Regions from separate parts of the Kitasatospora viridis genome, predicted to be linked through region 3. Evidence: riboswitches for the same ligand, from Rfam matches in the RefSeq annotation. Region 3 holds a riboswitch; each other region holds the start of a gene.

Region 1 (5,756 bases), on a different contig from region 3:
ATGAGCTCGCGGGTGGAGAGCTTCTTCGCCTCGGCGATGGCCCGCCACTCGGCGGCGACCTCCAGCGGGTCGCGGTGGTGGCGGACCGAGGCCCGGCCCTGGGCGACGGTGTGCTCGCCGACCAGCGGGTCGATCGCGGGCAGCGGTCCGTCGGGGTCGTGGTCGCTCAGGTCGCGGTTCCACAGCTGTTCCAGCAGCCGGATCGCGGTCTGGCCGCTGACCTGCTGACGGCGGATCAGGTCGGCCCGCTCCTGCGCGTCGGCGTCGGTGTCGCCGAGCACGAAGGTGACGCCGGGCAGGATCTTCAGCTCGTCGTGGGAGCGGCCGTAGCGGGCCAGCCGGCCCTTGACGTCGGCGTAGAAGGCCCGGCCGGCCTCCAGGGTGCCGTGCCGGCTGAAGATCGCGTCGGCCGCCGAGGCGGCGAACTCGCGGCCGGCCTCGGAGTCGCCGGCCTGGAAGATCACCGGTCCGCCCTGCGGGCTGCGCGGCACGTCGAAGCGGCCGGTGATGTCGAACTGGCTGACGTGGTGGTCGAACCGGCCCGGGTGCGGCTCGCGCAGGAAGACCCCGCTCTCCTTGTCCGCCACGATCTCGTCGCCGCGCCAGGAGTCGAACAGCTCCCAGGTGGCGGTGAGGAACTGCCGGGCGCGGTCGTAGCGGTCCGGCTGCGCGAGGAAGCCGCCGCGGCGGAAGTTCTCGCCGGTGAAGGCGTCCCAGGAGGTGACCACGTTCCAGGCGGCGCGGCCGGCCGAGAGGTGGTCCAGTGAGGCGAACTGCCGTGCCACCTCGTAGGGTTCGTTGAAGGTGGAGTTGATGGTGCCGGCCAGGCCGAGCCGGTCGGTGACGGCGGCGAGGGCGGCCAGCACGGTGAAGGTGTCGGGCCGGCCGACCACGTCCAGGTCGTAGATCTCACCGTTCTGCTCGCGCAGCCGCAGGCCCTCGGCCAGGAACAGGAAGTCGAACTTGGCGCGCTCGGCGGTGCGGGCGAGGTGGACGAAGGAGCTGAAGTCGATCTGGCTGCCGGCCGCCGGGTCGCTCCACACCGTGGTGTTGTTGACGCCGGGGAAGTGCGCGGCGAGGTGGATCTGCTTGACGGGCTTGCTCATCGCGCGGTGGCTCCTTCGGCTCCGACGAGGTCGGCGGCAGCGGCAGCACCGGCTGCTCCAGCAGCAACGCCGGCGTAACGGTTGGCGGGGCGGGGCAGACCGAGCAGCCCGCGCAGGGTGCCGGCCTCGTAGGCGGTGCGGAAGGCCCCGCGGCGCTGGAGCTCGGGCACCAGGCCTCGGGTGATCCCGGTCAGGTCGTGCGGCAGGGCGCCGGGGCGCAGGCGGAAGCCGGTGAGCCCGGCTTGCTGCCATTCCTGGAGCAGGTCGGCGAGTTGGGCGGGCGTGCCGGTGAAGACCCGGGCGTCGCTGGTGTACCCGGTGCCCGCCAGCCGGTCCAGCCGCAGCTTGCGGTCGGCGGCGGCGCCGGGCTGCTCGTCGAGGAAGACCACCAGGTCGCCGAAGACGTGCAGGGGCTGCTCGGCGCGGCCGGCGGCGGCCTGGGCGGCGCGGATCTCGGCGACGATCGCCCGGGCGTCCGCGGCGTCCTGCGGGGTGGTGAAGCCGAGGTCGGCCGAGCGGCCGACCAGCCGGAACGGCTCGCCGCGGTGCGCCAGGGCGGCGACCACCGGCTGGCCCTGCGGCGGACGCGGGGTGATGGACGGGCCGCGCACGCTGAACCGGCGGCCCTCGAAGTCGATGTAGTGCAGCTTCGCGCGGTCGACGAAGCGGCCGGTGGCCACGTCGCGGATCTCCGCGTCGTCCTCCCAGCTGTCCCAGAGCCGGCGCAGCACCTCGGTGTAATCCTCGGCCTCGCCGAAGAGGTCGCGCAGCAGCTCCTGCCCGACCGGCGTGTCCAGGTCCTCGATCCGCAGCTCGGGCACGGTGCGGCGGCCGAAGTGGGCGGCCTCGTCGACCCGGCCGGACACCTTGAGCCGGATGCCGGCCCGGCCGCCGCTGACGTGGTCGAGCGTGGCGATCGCCTTGGAGAGGTGGAACGGCTCGGTGTGGGTCGCCACCGCGGTCGGGACCAGGCCGATGTGGCTGGTCAGCGGCGCGATCCGGGCGGCGATCAGCACCGCGTCCAGCCGGCCGCGCACCTGGTCGGTGCGCCCGTCGGGGCGGAAGGGGTGGGTGGACTGGAGGCTGAGCGAGTCCTCGATGGTCACCAGGTCCAGCAGGCCGTGCTCGGCCTCCGCGACCAGGTCGGCCCAGTAGCGCGCGGTGAACAGGGCCTCGGGCCGGGCGTCGGGCTCGCGCCAGGCGGCCGGGTGCCAGCCGGCGCCGTCGAGGGCGACGGCCAGGTGCAGGGGTTCTGGGGTTTCGGGCATGGGGAACCGCTTCCGGGTCGAAGAGGTGGTCGTTGACGGGGCGGGACGCGGCACGCCCGACACGGCTGCCGGCCGGGGCCGGTGCGGTCAGGACGGAGGAGGTGCGGTGACCCGGGTCAGACGGCGGAGCGCGGCACTGCGGTGGGCCGCACGGCGCGAGGCGCTAGGAGGCGGGACAGAGTGCGGTGGTCACGCGCTGCAGGTCTATGTGGAGCCGCGCGTACGACGTGGTGACCCGGCAGCGGGCCTTGACGGTGACCGGGGCGGTCCGCAGCGCGAGGGCCTGTCGCACTCCCGTCATCTCCGTCCCCCTTCGGGTCGCACCGTTTCGAACTCGCGCTTGCGGTGCCGCCGTTCGGCACCGCCCGGTCCTCACCTGGGGCACCCCGCCGCGTGGGAGGGTTGCCGGTCAGCAAGCCAGGGCTTGACGCTGACACTCATGACCTTGATGCACCGTAACCCGACAGTGTCGTCCGGCACAATCCCCGCCGGATGACGGACGATCATCGTGGCGCCACGCCGGTCCCGTGCGTCACTGCTCGTCAACCGACGCACTCCGGACCGGGGTTGACACGGCGTGAGGGTCGTGGATCTCATGCTCCGGGCGGTCGTTGACATCCGCCGCGCAGGGCTCCTAGCTTTGCTCGAACGTCCCGATGGGAGACCTCCCGACCATGTCCACCAGCGTCCACCCGCCGCAGCCGTCGCAGCCTCAGCCGACCGCCGGCGGGATCGCGCCCCACCCGCTCGACAACCCCGCCTGGGCCGCGCTCACCGGCCCGCACCTCCGGTTCGCCGAGCGGGTCGGCCTGGCCGCCCGCTACCGCGCCGACGTCTCGCCGATCACCGCGCTCGCCGACCCGGCCGATCCGCGCGCCTGGGCGGACCTCGCGGCCCTGGTCGGGCCGGGCAACCTGACCTCCGTCGGCGGGGAGATCACCCCGCCGTCCGCCGACTGGCGGATCGAGGAGTCGGGCCGGCTCGTGCAGCTGGTCGACACCGCGCTGCGGGCCGAGCCCGACCCGGAGGCGGTCCGGCTCGGGGCGGCGGACGTGCCCGAGATGCTCGACCTGGTCGCCCGCACCCGGCCGGGGCCGTTCCTGCCGCGCACCGTCGAGCTGGGCGGCTACCTCGGCATCCGGCAGGACGGCCGACTGATCGCCATGGCCGGCGAGCGGGTGCGCCCGCCCGGCTGGACCGAGATCAGCGCCGTCTGCACGGATCCGGAGCACCGCGGCCGGGGCCTGGCCACCCGGCTGGTCCGCGCCGTCGCCGCCGGGATCAGGGAACGCGGCGACACGCCGTTCCTGCACACGGCCGGCACGAACACCGGGGCGATCCGGCTGTACGAGTCGATCGGCTTCACGCTGCGGCAGACCAGCTCGTTCCACCTGCTGCGCACGCCCGGCGCACCGCCCGCGTAGTCTCACCTCGGCTCGAACTTCCTGAGCAGCGGCAGCAGTTGGTCGCCGATCCGGGCGATCTCCCGCTGGTAGGGCGTGTCGGAGAGCACGAAGTGCGTCACCCCGAGCTCGCGGTAGCGCAGCAGCGCGTCGGCGACCTCCCGGGCGGAGCCGACCAGCCAGGTGCTGCCGGCCCCCGCCCCGCCGTAGCGGCCCGGCGCGGTGTAGAGGCAGCTGTCCAGCACCTCGCCCCGGTCCACCAGGTCGAGCAGGCGGCGCTGGCCGACCGCACCGCGGCGCTGCGCCGCCTCCGGGTCGTGCGCGCCCTGCCGCGCCATCCGGGCCACCTTCTGCTCGGCCGCGCGCCAGGCCTGCTCGCTGGTGTCCCGCACCACGGTGGTCACTCGCAGCCCGAACTCCAGGGGCGGGTGCGGGCGTTCGAGGCGCTCGCCGAGGGCACGGAGCCGGGCGATCCGCTCGGCCACGCCGTCCAGCGGCTCGCCCCAGAACAGTTGGACGTCGGCCTCGCGCGCCGCCACCTCCTCGGCGGCCGGGCTCGCACCGCCGAAGTACAGCGGCGGGTGGCGCCCCTCCTCGGCGCCCCACGGGCGGGGCCGGAGCGTGGAGTCCGTCACCCGGTAGTGCTCGCCGTGGAAGGTCACCCCGTCCTCGCCCCACAGCCGGCGCACCAGTCGCAGGAACTCCAGGGTGCGCGCGTAGCGGCGGGACTGGTCGAACTCACCGTCGCCGTAGGCCGCCGGGTCGTCCAGGCCGCTGACCACGTTGACCAGCACCCGGCCCCGGCTGAGCCGGTCGAGGGTGGCCGAGGCCGCGGCGAAGTTCGCCGGGTGCCAGTAGCCGGGCCGCACCGCGATCAGCGGCTTGAAGGTGGTGGTGCGGGCGGCCAGAGCCGCCGCCACCGTGAAGGTGTCGGGCCGGCCCCAGCCGGTGCCGAGCAGCGCGCCGGCCCAGCCGTGCCGCTCGACCGCGAGCGCGAGCTCGGTCGAGTGGTCGAGCGTGTCCCAGTCCTCGCGCACCTCGTCGCCGCGGTGGCCGGCCTCGACCGTGTTCGGGATGTACCAGAGGTGTTCGCCCATGTCGGCCTCCCCTGTTGCTCGTTGACTACCGGTGGTGGGCCCGGTCACGGCAGCACGACCACCTGGCCCGCGTACGCCAGGCCCGCACCGAAGCCCACCAGCAGGGCCAGGCCGCCCGGCTCGACGGCGCCCTCGCTGAGCAGCCGCTCCATCGCGAGGGGCACCGAGGCGGCCGAGGTGTTCCCCGCCTCGGCGAGGTCCCGGGCCACCGCGACGTGCTCGGGCAGCTCCAGCGCCTTCACGGCCGCGTCCACGATCCGCAGGTTCGCCTGGTGCGGGATGAACGCGGACAGCTGCGCCGCGCCCACCCCGGCCGCCGCCAGCGCCTCCCGGCCGACCTCCGGCACGGTCGCCACCGCCCAGCGGAACACCGCCTGACCGTCCATCCGCATGGTCGGCCAAGCCCGGCGCGGCTCGGTGTCGGCCTGGCGGGCTGCGGTGCCGGCCGGCCGCAGCTCCGTCCACGGGCCGGTGTGCGCGATCGCCGCCGCGCGCGAACCGTCCGAGCCCCACACCACCGGCCCGATCCCGGGCGCCTCCGCCGGCCCGACCACCACCGCGCCGGCGCCGTCGCCGAACAGGAAGGCGGTGCCCCGGTCGGTCGGGTCGATGATGTCGCTCATCCGCTCCGTGCCGGCCACCACCACGTGCCGGCTCTGCCCGGAGCGGACCAGTCCGTCGGCCAGCGCGAGGGCGTGGCAGAAGCCGGCGCAGGCCGCGCCCAGGTCCATCGCGCCGGCCTCCGGCGCGCCGATCTGGTGCGCCAACCGCGGTGCTGCGGGCGGCGACTGCTCCAGGTTCGACATGGTCGCCAGGATCACCGTGTCCACCGAGTGCGGCGGCACGCCCGCGTGGGCCAGCGCCTTGAGCGAGGCCGCGGCG
Region 2 (5,756 bases), 2.2 Mb from region 3:
GATGTCCACCTGCTGGACACCTCACCCGCCCGGCGGACCGGCCGGTGTCGCCGCGACCGCCGCGCGGAATGCATCGCCGCATGTCCGTGAGCCCGTTCCGCCAGGTGCTGCGCAGCCCCGCACCGCTGGTGACCTACCTGCTGATCGCGGTCAACTGCCTGGTCTTCCTGGCCGGGCCGAGCGGGCTGGACCCGGCCTACGGCAGCCGGCCGGCCGACCGGGCCTGCGCCGCCCAGCGCTACCAGCAGCGCTGGGGCGCGGTGCCGGCCGAGCTGCTGACCGACCGTCCGCTGACGGCCGATCGGCTGGCCGGCGCGGCGCCGCCGCTGCCCGGCTGCCCGCTGCTCGCCACGCCCGGCAAGCGCCCGTGGCTCTCGGCCCTCACCGCGCTCTTCGTGCACGGCGGCTGGCTGCACCTGCTGGGCAACATGCTCTTCCTCCAGGTCTTCGGCCCGGCGGTGGAGCAGCGGCTCGGCCGCGCCCGGTTCCTCCTCTTCTACCTGGCGGCCGGCCTGCTGGCGGTCTACGGGTACGCGCTGACCGCGCACGCCGGGCCGGCCGCGCTGCGCCCGCTGGTCGGCGCCTCGGGCGCGATCGCCGGGGTGCTCGGCGGGTACCTGCGGCTCTACCCGCGGGCCCGGGTCACCGCGCTGGTGCCGGTGCTGCTCTTCCTGCCGCTGCGGTTCCCGGCCTGGCTGGTGCTGGGGCTCTGGTTCGCGGTGCAGTGGTGGTCGGCGCCGGCCATGCGGCCGCAGGCCCCGCAGGCCGGGCCCGGGGTCGCCTACCTGGCCCACGTGATCGGCTTCGCCGGCGGCTTCCTGGCCCTCTGGGTGGGTGCCAGGCGGGCCGGATACCCTGATCCCGTCCCCAATCCAGGAGCCTCCTCGTGATCACTGCCATCGTGCTCGTCAAGACCAGCGTCGACCGGATCCCCGAGATCGCCGAGGCCATCGCCGCGATCGACGGCGTGAGCGAGGTGTACTCGGTCACCGGCGGGTACGACCTGATCGCGATGGTCCGGGTGCGCCATCACGACGACCTGGCCGAGGTGATCCCGGCCCGGCTCAACAAGGTCCCCGGCGTCACCTCGACGGAGACCCACATCTCCTTCCGCACCTACTCCCAGCACGACCTGGAGGCGGCGTTCTCGATCGGCCTGGACGGCTGACCGGGCCCGGCCCCGCTCAGCGGCGGGTGTCCGCCACGCAACGGCCGCCCTCGTTGCGGTAGTTCCAGCGCGCCCCGTCGGTGACCAGCTCGCGCACCGCGGCCAGGAACCGGTCCACGTGCTCCAGCGGCGTGCCGGCGCCGAAGCTGACCCGGATCGCGTTCAGGCTGCGCTCCCCCGGCAGCGAGGGCTCCGGCGCGCCGCACTCGGACGGGGCGGTGTCCTCGGAACCGAGCAGCGTGCGCACCAGCGGGTGCGCGCAGAACAGCCCGTCCCGCACGCCGATGCCGTACTCGGCGGAGAGCGCCGCCGAGAAGTGCGAGCTGTTCCAGCCCCGCACCACGAAGGAGAGCACGCCGACCCGGGCGGCGTCGGCGCCGAACAGGCTGAGCACCCGCACCTCGGGCACGGCGGCCAGGCCCTCGGTGAGCCGCTCGATCAGCAGTTCCTCGCGCTCGCGCAGCGCGTCCAGGCCGGCCTCGGTGAGCGCCCGGCAGGCGGAGGCGATCGCGTAGGCGCCGATCACGTTGGGCGAGCCGGCCTCGTGCCGGGCCGGGCCCCGGTGCCACTCCACCGCCACCGAACCGTCCGCCTGCCGGGCCACGGTGCGGGAGGCGCCGCCGCCGGCCAGGTAGGGCTCGGCCGCGTCCAGCCAGTCGGCCCGGCCGGCCAACACGCCCGCGCCGAAGGGCGCGTAGAGCTTGTGGCCGGAGAAGGCGATCCAGTCCACGTCCAGTTCGCGCACCGAGACCCGGTGGTGCGGGGCCAGCTGGGCGGCGTCCACGACCACCCGGGCGCCGTGCCGGTGCGCGGTCCCGGTGAGCTCGGCGATCGGCCAGAGCTCGCCGGTCACGTTGGAGGCGCCGGTGACGCAGAGCAGCCGGGGCGCGTCCGGCCCGGCCGGGTCGGCGGCCAGCGCGGCGTCCAGCGCGGCCACCGCCTCGGCGTGCGAGCGCGGCGCCCGCAGGTAGGTGACGGCCAGTCCGGCCTGCTGCCACGGCAGCAGGGAGGCGTGGTGCTCGGTCTCGAAGGCGAACACCCGGGTGCCGGCGGGCACCGCGCCGGCCAGCAGGTTGAGCGAGTCGGTGGTGGCCCGGGTGAAGACCACCTGGTCGCCCTCGCGCAGGTCGAGGAAGTCGGCGACGGCCTGCCGGCTCTGCTCGTACAGCTCGGTGGAGAGCTGGGAGAGGTAGCCGGCGCCGCGGTGCACGCTGCCGTAGTACGGGGCGTAGGCGGCGACGTCGTCCCAGACCCGGCGCAGCGCGGGGGCGCTGGCCGCGTAGTCGAGGGCGGCGTAGCCGACCTTCTCGCCGGAGACCAGCGGGACCTCGACCTCGGAGCCCAGCACGGCGAGCGGCTCGGCGAAGGCGGCGGGAGCAGCAGTGACGGTGGTGGCGGCAGCGGCGTTGGTGGACGACATCGGGATGCACTCCTCCTGGGTCAGGGACCCCGGGGGTGCGAAAAGTCCGGTGGTCCGCGCTTGCCGGCGGCACCTCGCCGCTCGGCCCGGTCTTCACCCAGGGCACCCCGCCACGGACGGAGGGTTGCCGGACAGCAAGCTGGGGCTTGTCGCGCTGTCACTCATGACCTGGCGCAGACTCTAAGCAGCCGACCGAGGAGTGGTCAATCCGCCGTCCGCCATCCGGACCACCGACCGGATGGCGGGCGACTGCGCGGGTGCTACCGCGCGGTGGCCGCCGACCAGCGGTCCAGCAGCGCGGCGGCGGCGCCGGAGTCCAGGGCCTCCTCGGTGCGCTTCATGGCGGCCGCCAGCTGCTCGGTCAGCGGCGCCGCGGTGAGGTCCAACGCGACCAGCGCGGCAGCGGAGTTGAGCACCACCGCGTCCCGCACCGGCCCGCGCTCGCCGGCCAGCACCCGGCGGGCCACCGCCGCGTTGTACTCGGCGTCCGCACCGCGCAGCGCCTCGATCGCGACCAGTTCGATGCCCAGCTCGCGCGGGTCGAGCACGGTCTCGGTGACCCGGCCGTCGCGGACCAGCCAGACCCGCGAGGTGGTGCAGACGGTCAGCTCGTCCAGCCCGTCGTCGCCGCGGAAGACCAGCGCGGTGGAGCCGCGTTCGGCGAGCACCCCGGCGATCAGGCCGGCCAGCCGGGTGTCGAAGCAGCCGACCGCGTGCGCCGTCACCCGGGCCGGGTTGGTCAGCGGGCCGAGGATGTTGAAGGCGGTCGGCACCCCGAGGTCGCGCCGGGCGGCGGCGGTGTGCCGCATCGCGGGGTGGAAGGTGGCGGCGAAGCAGAAGGTCAGCCCGACCTCCTCGGCCACCTCGGCGACCCGACGGGGCGTCAGGTCCAGCCGCACGCCCAGCTTCTCCAGCACGTCCGAGGAGCCGCTGGCCGAGGAGGCGGCCCGGTTGCCGTGCTTGACCACCTTGGCGCCGGCCGCCGCGGCGACGATCGCCGACATGGTGGAGATGTTGACGGTCTTGGCCCGGTCGCCGCCGGTGCCGACGATGTCCACGGCCGGCCCGGGGATCTCCAGCGGGCGGGCGTGCGCGTACATCGCCTCGACCAGGCCGCTGACCTCGTCCACGGTCTCGCCCTTGGCCCGCAGCGCCACCATGAAGCCGGCCACCTGCACCGGGCTGGCCTCGCCGCTCATGATCCGGTCCATCGCCCAGGCGGTGTCGGCGCGGTCCAGGTCGGTGCCGGCCAGCAGGCTGCTCAGCACGTCCGGCCAGGTGCGGCTCACCTGCACGGGGTCGTCGCCGCCGTTCGCAGGGTTCACGTTCGCCATGACCGGTTCTCCAGGTGCGCCGTTGTCGGGAGGGACGCGGTCAGCCTAGCGAGCGCGGAAGGGCCGCCGTCGCGTGGACGGCGGCCCTTCTCTCCTGCTGAGACGGCCGGGGCGCCGGCCCCGGCCGACCGTCCGCCGGGCCGGACCGCAGGCCGGCTCAGCGGGCCAGTGACCTGGCGCCGAGCCGGGCCCGCAACAGGGTGGCCACCGCCTCGGCCAGCGCCACCGGGTCCACCGGCTGGGAGATCGCCGCGTCGGCCCGGCTCCAGGCGGCCAACCAGCTGTCCTGCGGGCGCCCGATCAGCACCAGCACCGGCGGGCAGCCGTAGATCTCGTCCTTCACCTGCCGGGCCAGGCCGAGGCCGCCGGCCGGAACCGCCTCGCCGTCGAAGACGCAGAGGTCCACCCCGCCCTTCTCAAGTGCCCGCAGGACCGCGGGAGTGGTCGCGCACTCCTGGTACTCGACCTCGGGCAGGTCGGCCGCCGGGCGCCGGCCGAGGGCCGCGAGCACCTGCGCCCGGGTGTTGCGGTCGTCGCTGTAGACGAGGACGGTGAGCGCCTCGTCGCTGCTGTGCGTCATCAGGACCTGCTCCCATGTGTCAGACGAATGTGATCCAGACCACGTCCACCACCTCCGGATGCTACTCCCCGATCACCCGTCCCGGTGAGCGTCCGGCACGAGATCGGCGCGCACAGTCGCGATCCGGCCCCGTCCGCGGAACTGAGCCACCGTCACCCGACTGGGCGAGGGAACGTCAGCCGCCCGTGCTGACGGGCTGTCCGGAGGGGCCCGGGAGTGGTAAACCCCCTGGTGCAGCCATCCGGGCATACCGCACGCACCGGACACTCCGAGGAAGACCCCCCGGCGTGAAGACGGAATAAGGGACCGACATAATGTCGGTCGTGGCGACAGCAACAGCAACAGAAACCGGGCACGCGCATGGATCGGTCAACCGACCGAACATGACCAGTGTCGGAACCATCGTCTGGTTGAGTTCCGAGCTGATGTTCTTCGCGGCCCTCTTCGCGATGTACTTCACGGCGCGTTCCGTGAAGGGACCAGACTTCTGGGCCGAGAAGGCGCATGCCCTCAACGTCCCCTTCTCCTCCGTGAACACCACGATCCTGGTGCTCTCCTCGCTCACCTGTCAGCTCGGCGTCTTCGCCGCCGAGCGCGGTGACGTGAAGAAGCTCCGGTCGTGGTTCGCGGTGACCTTCGTGATGGGCGCAACCTTCATCGGCGGTCAGATCTACGAGTACACCTCGCTGGTGAAGAAGGACCACCTCTCGTTGTCCTCCGACCCGTACGGCTCGGTGTTCTACCTGACCACCGGCTTCCACGGGCTCCACGTGACGGGCGGTCTGATCGCCTTCCTGCTGGTGCTGGGGCGGACCTACGCCGCCAAGCGGTTCACGCATGAGCAGGCCACCGCGGCGATCGTCGTGTCGTACTACTGGCACTTCGTCGACGTGGTCTGGATCGGCCTGTTCGCGACCATCTACCTGATCAAGTAGCCGATCAGGTCGCTGGCTCGCCGGCCGGACCCGACCGCCCCACGGCGCCGGGTCCTTTGCCCGTGCCCCTGCCCCCTGCCGGTGCCGACACCGACACCGGGCACCTCCAGACGACCAGATCCTGACACCGGGGTATTCCGTGAAAAAGCTCTCCGCACGACGGCGCCACCCACTGGCAGCGCTCGTCGTCCTACTCTTCGCCCTCGTGGCCTCCGGGGGGCTGTACGCCGCGTTCGCGCCCACCGAGCAGGCGCAGGCCGACAGCTCCGCGCAGTCGCTCGCGATCGACGAGGGCAAGCGGCTCTTCGCCGTCGGCTGC
Region 3 (5,756 bases):
GAGGGGTAGGCGAAGGCGACGTGCACCACCCGGTCGTGCCACTCGGGGCGGGTGCGCAGCAGGTGCCGGTAGGCCTGCAGGCCGCGGACGATGTTCTTGCTCAGCTCGGTGCGGTCCACCCGGACGATGGTGCGCCGGTCGCCCACCTGCTGCCTGAGCGCGGCGAGCCGCTGGTCCACGTCCGGCCGGTGCGCGCGCTCGCGCAGGAACTCGCCGTCGGCGCCGAGCGCGTGCACGCCCAGCCTGGTGGTCCGGCCCCGGTGGGTGACCGAGAGGTCGGCCCGGTCGACGGTGGCGCCCAACACCTGCTCGCAGCAGTCGGCGAAGGCCTCGGCCCAGCGCCGGGTGTGGAACCCGGCCCGGTCGGCGCCCAGCACGCCGGTGAGCACGGCCGCCGCCCGGTCGTCCGGCAGCAGCCGGAAGTAGTCGGCCGGCGCCCACGGGATGTGCAGGAAGTAGCCGATCCGCAGGTCCGGGCGCAGCTCGCGGAGCAGCTCGGGCACGAGGGTGAGGTGGTAGTCCTGCACCAGCACCGCGGCGCCGGGCGCGGCCTCGGCGGCCAGCGCCTCGGCGAAGGCCGCGTTGTAGGCCCGGAAGCCGGCCCACTGCTCGCCCGCCCGCCGGTCGAAGGCGGGCGAGGTCGGGGTGGCGTAGAGCATGTGGTGGAGGAACCAGAGGGTCGAGTTGGCCACGCCGTTGTAGGCCCGGTCGAACACCTCGGGGTCCAGGTCCAGCATCCGCACGGCCTGCCCGCCGACCTCGAAGCCGGCCCGGTCGAGCCGCCCGTCGGGCGAGCGCCGGGCCGCCGCCCGGTCGGCCTCGCCGAGTGCGGCGCAGACCCAGACGGCGTTCGGGTCGTCGATCGCGGAGAGCCCCGAGACCAGTCCGCCGCCGCCGCGGCGCAGGCTGAGACTGCCGTCCGCCGCGGTCGAGAAGGACACCGGGCCCCGGTTCGAGGCCACCAGGATGCGTGCGGTCGTTTGATCGGCCATATCTCGAACCTTGCCGGGGCCGCCGTGCGGCAAACCAGGACGTCGGCCACACCCCGGGACCGGTCAGCTCCGGCCGGACCGCTCCCGGTACTGCGGCAGTTCGATCACCGGGGGGCGCTCCAGCGCCGTGACCGGGTGGTCGTGGGCGGTGAACTCCCTGGTCACCGGGTCGCGGGAGAACTGGGTGAGCACCGGGCGGGCCAGGTCCTCGGCCGCCTTGAGCCGGTGGGTGCGGTCCAGCCGCTCCAGCGCGGTGCGGTAGATGGTGGCGGCCATCCGGCCGAGCGCCTGGCCGTCCTGGTGGCGGTGGTGCCGCACCCCGACGTCGACCTGGGCCAGCGCGTCCAGCCCGACCAGGTCCAGGGCGTCCACCAGCAGGCCGAGCTCCACCCCGTAGCCGGTCGGGAAGGGCAGCCGCTCCAGCAGCGAGCGGCGGGCCGCGTACTCGCCGCCGAGCGGCTGCACGAAACCGGCCAGTTGCGGCCAGTGCAGGTTGAGCAGCGGCCGGGCGACGAGTTCGGTGACCCGCCCGCCGCCGGCCGGCACCACCGCGCCGCCCTCCTCCAGCGGGCGGTCGTACATCGCCTTGACCAGGTGCACGTCCGGTTCGGTGAGCAGCGGCCCGACGATGCCGGAGACGAAGGCCGGGTCGAACTCGCGCAGGTCGGCGTCGATGAAGCAGACGATCGCGCCGCTTGTCACCATGAGTGATCGCCAGAGCACCTCGCCCTTGCCGGGCACCGCGGGCACCTCGGGCAGCACGGCGTCGCGCTGCACGACCCGGGCGCCGGCGGCGGCGGCGACTTCGGCGGTCCGGTCGGCGGAGCCGGAGTCCACCACCACGAGCTCGTCCACCAGCGGGACGCGCTCCATCAGTTCGCGGCGGATCACCTCGACGATCCCGCCCACGGTGGACTCCTCGTCCAGCGCCGGCAGCACCACGCTCACCGTGCCGGCCGGTCCGGCGGCCCGCTTGGCGGCGAGCAGCTCGGACAGCGGCCGGTCCGCCGCCGTCCAGGACCTGCGACGCAACCAGCGCGCTGCCTCCGGGAGAAGCTCCGGGCTCTGCTGGGCTGGCAAATCTCGCTCCTTGTCGGCTCTCTGAAATGGTCGCGGCCGTCTCGCGTAGCGGACGGTAGCGGTCAGCTGTCGTGCCTTCGGCTACAGTCTTCGTACTGCGATCAGACCTTCGCACACCGGGGTGGACCGCCGGCCAACTTGATCATCATGGCCGCCGGCTTCGCAGTCGGTGACAACTTCATAGAGCTCATCCAGAGGGACTGAGGGAACGGCCCGTTGACGTCCCGGCAACCTTCTCGACCGGCCTGTAGCAGGCCCCGGCGGGACAGGTGCCAATTCCGGCCTGTGGCGCGCCCGCGCCACGGGGAAGATGAGGAGAGAGGCCTCCGCCATCATGGCTACCGCTACCCCTGTCGCCGCGACGTCCGATGTTGACCTCGGCCCCGCCACCGCGCTGTCCTGTCGCGAGTGCGGCACCCGGTTCCCGCTCGGCCCCAGCTTCGCCTGCCTGGAGTGCTTCGGGCCGCTGGAGATCGCCTACGACTACAGCGGCTACGACACCGAGGAGCTGCGCAAGCGGATCGAGGCCGGGCCGGCCTCGATCTGGCGCTACGCCCCGCTGCTGCCGGTGCCGGCCGACGTGGCCGGCAAGCCCAACCTGAACCCCGGCTGGACCCCGCTGGTCAAGGCCGACCGGCTGGGCGCCGAGCTCGGCTTCACCGCCCAGCTGCACATCAAGGACGACTCCGGCAACCCGACCCACTCCTTCAAGGACCGGGTGGTGGCCTGCGCGATCGAGGCGGCCCGGGCCTTCGACTTCACCACCCTGTCCTGCTCCTCCACCGGCAACCTGGCCGGCGCGGTGGGCGCCGCGGCGGCCCGCGCGGGCCTGCGCTCCTGCGTCTTCATCCCGCACGACCTGGAGCACGCCAAGATCGTGGTGGCCGGCGTGTACGGCGGCGACCTGGTCGGCATCGAGGGCAACTACGACGACGTCAACCGGTTCTGTTCGGAGCTGATCGGCGACCCGGCCGGCGAGGGCTGGGGCTTCGTCAACGTCAACCTGCGGCCGTACTACGGCGAGGGCTCCAAGACCCTGGCCTACGAGATCTGCGAGCAGCTCGGCTGGCGGCTGCCCGAGCAGATCGTCATCCCGATCGCCTCCGGCTCCCAGCTCACCAAGATCGACAAGGGCCTGCAGGAGCTGATCAAGCTCGGCCTGGTCGAGGACCGCCCGTACAAGGTCTTCGGCGCCCAGGCGACCGGCTGCTCCCCGGTGGCCGCCGCCTTCAAGGACGGCCGGGACGTGATCCGCCCGGTCAAGCCGGACACCATCGCCAAGTCGCTGGCGATCGGCAACCCGGCCGACGGCCCCTACGTGCTGGACATCGCCCGGCGCACCGGCGGCGCGGTGGAGGACGTCACCGACGCCGAGGTGGTCGAGGCGATCAAGCTGCTGGCCCGCACCGAGGGGGTCTTCGCCGAGACCGCGGGCGGCGTGACCATCGGCGTGCTCAAGAAGTTGGTCGAGAGCGGTCAGCTGGACCCGGCCAAGGAGACCGTGGCGATCAACACCGGCGACGGCCTGAAGACGCTGGACGCGGTGGCCGGGACCGGCCTGACCGCGACCATCCGGCCGACCCTGGAGTCCTTCCGGGCCGCCGGGCTGGTCTGAGCCGCCTCCCCCACCCCCCAGATCCCCCCGAACCAGGAGAGCCACCGATGAGCGCCACCGTCCGCATCCCCACCATCCTGCGCCCCTACACCGACGGCCGGTCCGAGGTGACCGCCGAGGGCGCCACCCTGGCCGAGGTGATCGCCGACCTCGACCGCAACCACGCCGGCATCGGCGCCCGGGTGCTGGACGACGCCGGTGCGCTGCGCCGGTTCGTCAACGTGTACGTCAACGACGACGACGTGCGCTTCGACCAGGGCCTGGCCACCGAGGTCAAGGACGGCGCCACCGTCTCCATCATCCCGGCCGTGGCGGGCGGCTGCTGACGGTCCGTCGGCACACCCCAGGGGCGTCGCCCGGCCACTGCGGCCGGGGGCGCCCCGCCGTCGTGCCCGGGGCGGTGCGAGCAGCCCGGAGGCTGGGGCATAGGCTGTGCCCCGGCGTCCCGACCGTTGAGACATAGCTGCCCACGCGCACGCGGATTCATGTCGGCGACGCGTCAGAATTATTTGGACAATTCGCGGCTTCCGCCCGCTATGTCCGAGGCGAATTGCCGAACTCTGTCGTATTCCTCCCCTCCTGTCCGTCGGCCGGGTGGCTGAATTGGCGTTCAGTGACCCTGTTGCAGAGGGCTCCGATCCGGATACATTCAGCCGCGGTCGACGCATCCGCCTGTCCTCGGGACGCCAACTGGCAACCGGGGGCGGGTTGCTGCGGCAGGATCACGCCCCGGGGGGACACCTTCGGCATGGTCCGCCAGACCCGGGTCCGCGACCAGCGGGCGCGTGAAGGGCCAGTACAGCACTAGGGGAGTTCGGAATGGCTCAGGGCACCGTCAAGTGGTTCAACGCGGAGAAGGGCTACGGCTTCATCGCGGTCGACGGTGGTGCGGACGTGTTCGTCCACTACAGCGCGATCCAGATGGACGGCTACCGCACCCTCGAGGAGGGCCAGCGGGTCGAGTTCGAGATCTCCCAGGGGCAGAAGGGCCCGCAGGCGGACATGGTCCGCGCGGCGGTCTGATCCTTTCCGAACCTCGGAGTATCGGCTCTCACCGAGCTGGTGGACCAAGCGGCCGAGCCCGCACCCGACACCCCGTCAGGGGCCGGGGGCGGGCTCGGCCGCTTCCGTCGTCCCGGGGCGCCGCCGGGGGTGGCCGGCATCGTGCCGCCGTCCTCAAGGAGCTTGCACTCGCCACCCCAGAGTGCTAATCATTGGCGTTAGCACTCAGAGCTTGAGAGTGACAAACGGACCGGGTCGGTGAGGCCTCGGGGCGTGGCTGGGGAAAGGCCCCCCGCACCCCACGGCCGTCCGTCGCGGGCGCCCCCTGGTCCGAGCAGTCGACCGTGTCCTGGAGGACCACTTCCGATGGCCAAGATCATCTCGTTTGACGAGGAAGCTCGCCGCGGCCTTGAGCGCGGCATGAACCAGCTTGCCGACGCCGTCAAGGTGACGCTGGGCCCCAAGGGCCGCAACGTCGTCCTTGAGAAGAAGTGGGGCGCCCCCACGATCACCAACGACGGTGTCTCGATCGCCAAGGAGATCGAGCTCGAAGACCCGTACGAGAAGATCGGCGCCGAGCTCGTCAAGGAGGTCGCCAAGAAGACCGACGACGTCGCGGGTGACGGCACCACCACCGCCACCGTGCTCGCCCAGGCCCTGGTTCGCGAGGGTCTGCGCAACGTCGCCGCCGGCGCCAACCCGATGGCCCTCAAGCGCGGCATCGAGAAGGCCGTCGCCGCCGTCTCCGACCAGCTGCTGGCCCAGGCCCGCAACGTCGAGACCAAGGAGCAGATCGCGGCCACCGCCTCGATCTCCGCCGCCGACACCCAGATCGGCGAGCTCATCGCCGAGGCGATGGACAAGGTCGGCAAGGAAGGCGTCATCACCGTCGAGGAGAGCAACACCTTCGGTCTGGAGCTTGAGCTCACCGAGGGCATGCGCTTCGACAAGGGCTACATCTCGGCCTACTTCGCCACCGACCTGGAGCGTATGGAGGCGTCCTTCGACGACCCGTACATCCTGATCGCCAACTCCAAGATCGGCTCGGTCAAGGACCTGCTGCCGCT

What was found. Region 3 has a riboswitch for S-adenosylmethionine ahead of thrC (threonine synthase). Riboswitches for the same ligand answer to the same signal wherever they lie in the genome.
Region 1: linked by a shared signal. The riboswitch ahead of FHX73_RS45205 (putative leader peptide) and the one ahead of thrC (threonine synthase) in region 3 are both predicted to bind S-adenosylmethionine.
Region 2: linked by a shared signal. The riboswitch ahead of FHX73_RS21260 (aminotransferase class V-fold PLP-dependent enzyme) and the one ahead of thrC (threonine synthase) in region 3 are both predicted to bind S-adenosylmethionine.

Annotation. Positions count from the first base shown of each region.
Region 1 is NZ_VIWT01000005.1:334,796-340,551, reverse strand. Features, by position in the region: gene FHX73_RS38000 (NtaA/DmoA family FMN-dependent monooxygenase) at 1-1,106, opposite strand, end outside; gene FHX73_RS37995 (LLM class flavin-dependent oxidoreductase) at 1,103-2,374, opposite strand; gene FHX73_RS45205 (putative leader peptide) at 2,538-2,675, opposite strand; SAM riboswitch class IV at 2,706-2,819, opposite strand; gene FHX73_RS37990 (GNAT family N-acetyltransferase) at 3,049-3,798, shown strand; gene FHX73_RS37985 (LLM class flavin-dependent oxidoreductase) at 3,801-4,874, opposite strand; gene FHX73_RS37980 (beta-ketoacyl-ACP synthase 3) at 4,919-5,756, opposite strand, start outside.
Region 2 is NZ_VIWT01000001.1:4,710,186-4,715,941, reverse strand. Features, by position in the region: gene FHX73_RS21270 (rhomboid family intramembrane serine protease) at 81-890, shown strand; gene FHX73_RS21265 (Lrp/AsnC family transcriptional regulator) at 887-1,168, shown strand; gene FHX73_RS21260 (aminotransferase class V-fold PLP-dependent enzyme) at 1,185-2,588, opposite strand; SAM riboswitch class IV at 2,640-2,757, opposite strand; gene trpD (anthranilate phosphoribosyltransferase) at 2,849-3,922, opposite strand; gene FHX73_RS21250 (hypothetical protein) at 4,080-4,502, opposite strand; gene ctaE (aa3-type cytochrome oxidase subunit III) at 4,817-5,437, shown strand; gene qcrC (cytochrome bc1 complex diheme cytochrome c subunit) at 5,577-5,756, shown strand, end outside.
Region 3 is NZ_VIWT01000001.1:2,549,604-2,555,359, reverse strand. Features, by position in the region: gene FHX73_RS11250 (alpha,alpha-trehalose-phosphate synthase (UDP-forming)) at 1-992, opposite strand, end outside; gene FHX73_RS11245 (glucosyl-3-phosphoglycerate synthase) at 1,056-2,072, opposite strand; SAM riboswitch class I at 2,257-2,389, shown strand; gene thrC (threonine synthase) at 2,407-3,687, shown strand; gene FHX73_RS11235 (MoaD/ThiS family protein) at 3,735-4,013, shown strand; gene FHX73_RS11230 (cold-shock protein) at 4,507-4,710, shown strand; gene groL (chaperonin GroEL) at 5,056-5,756, shown strand, end outside.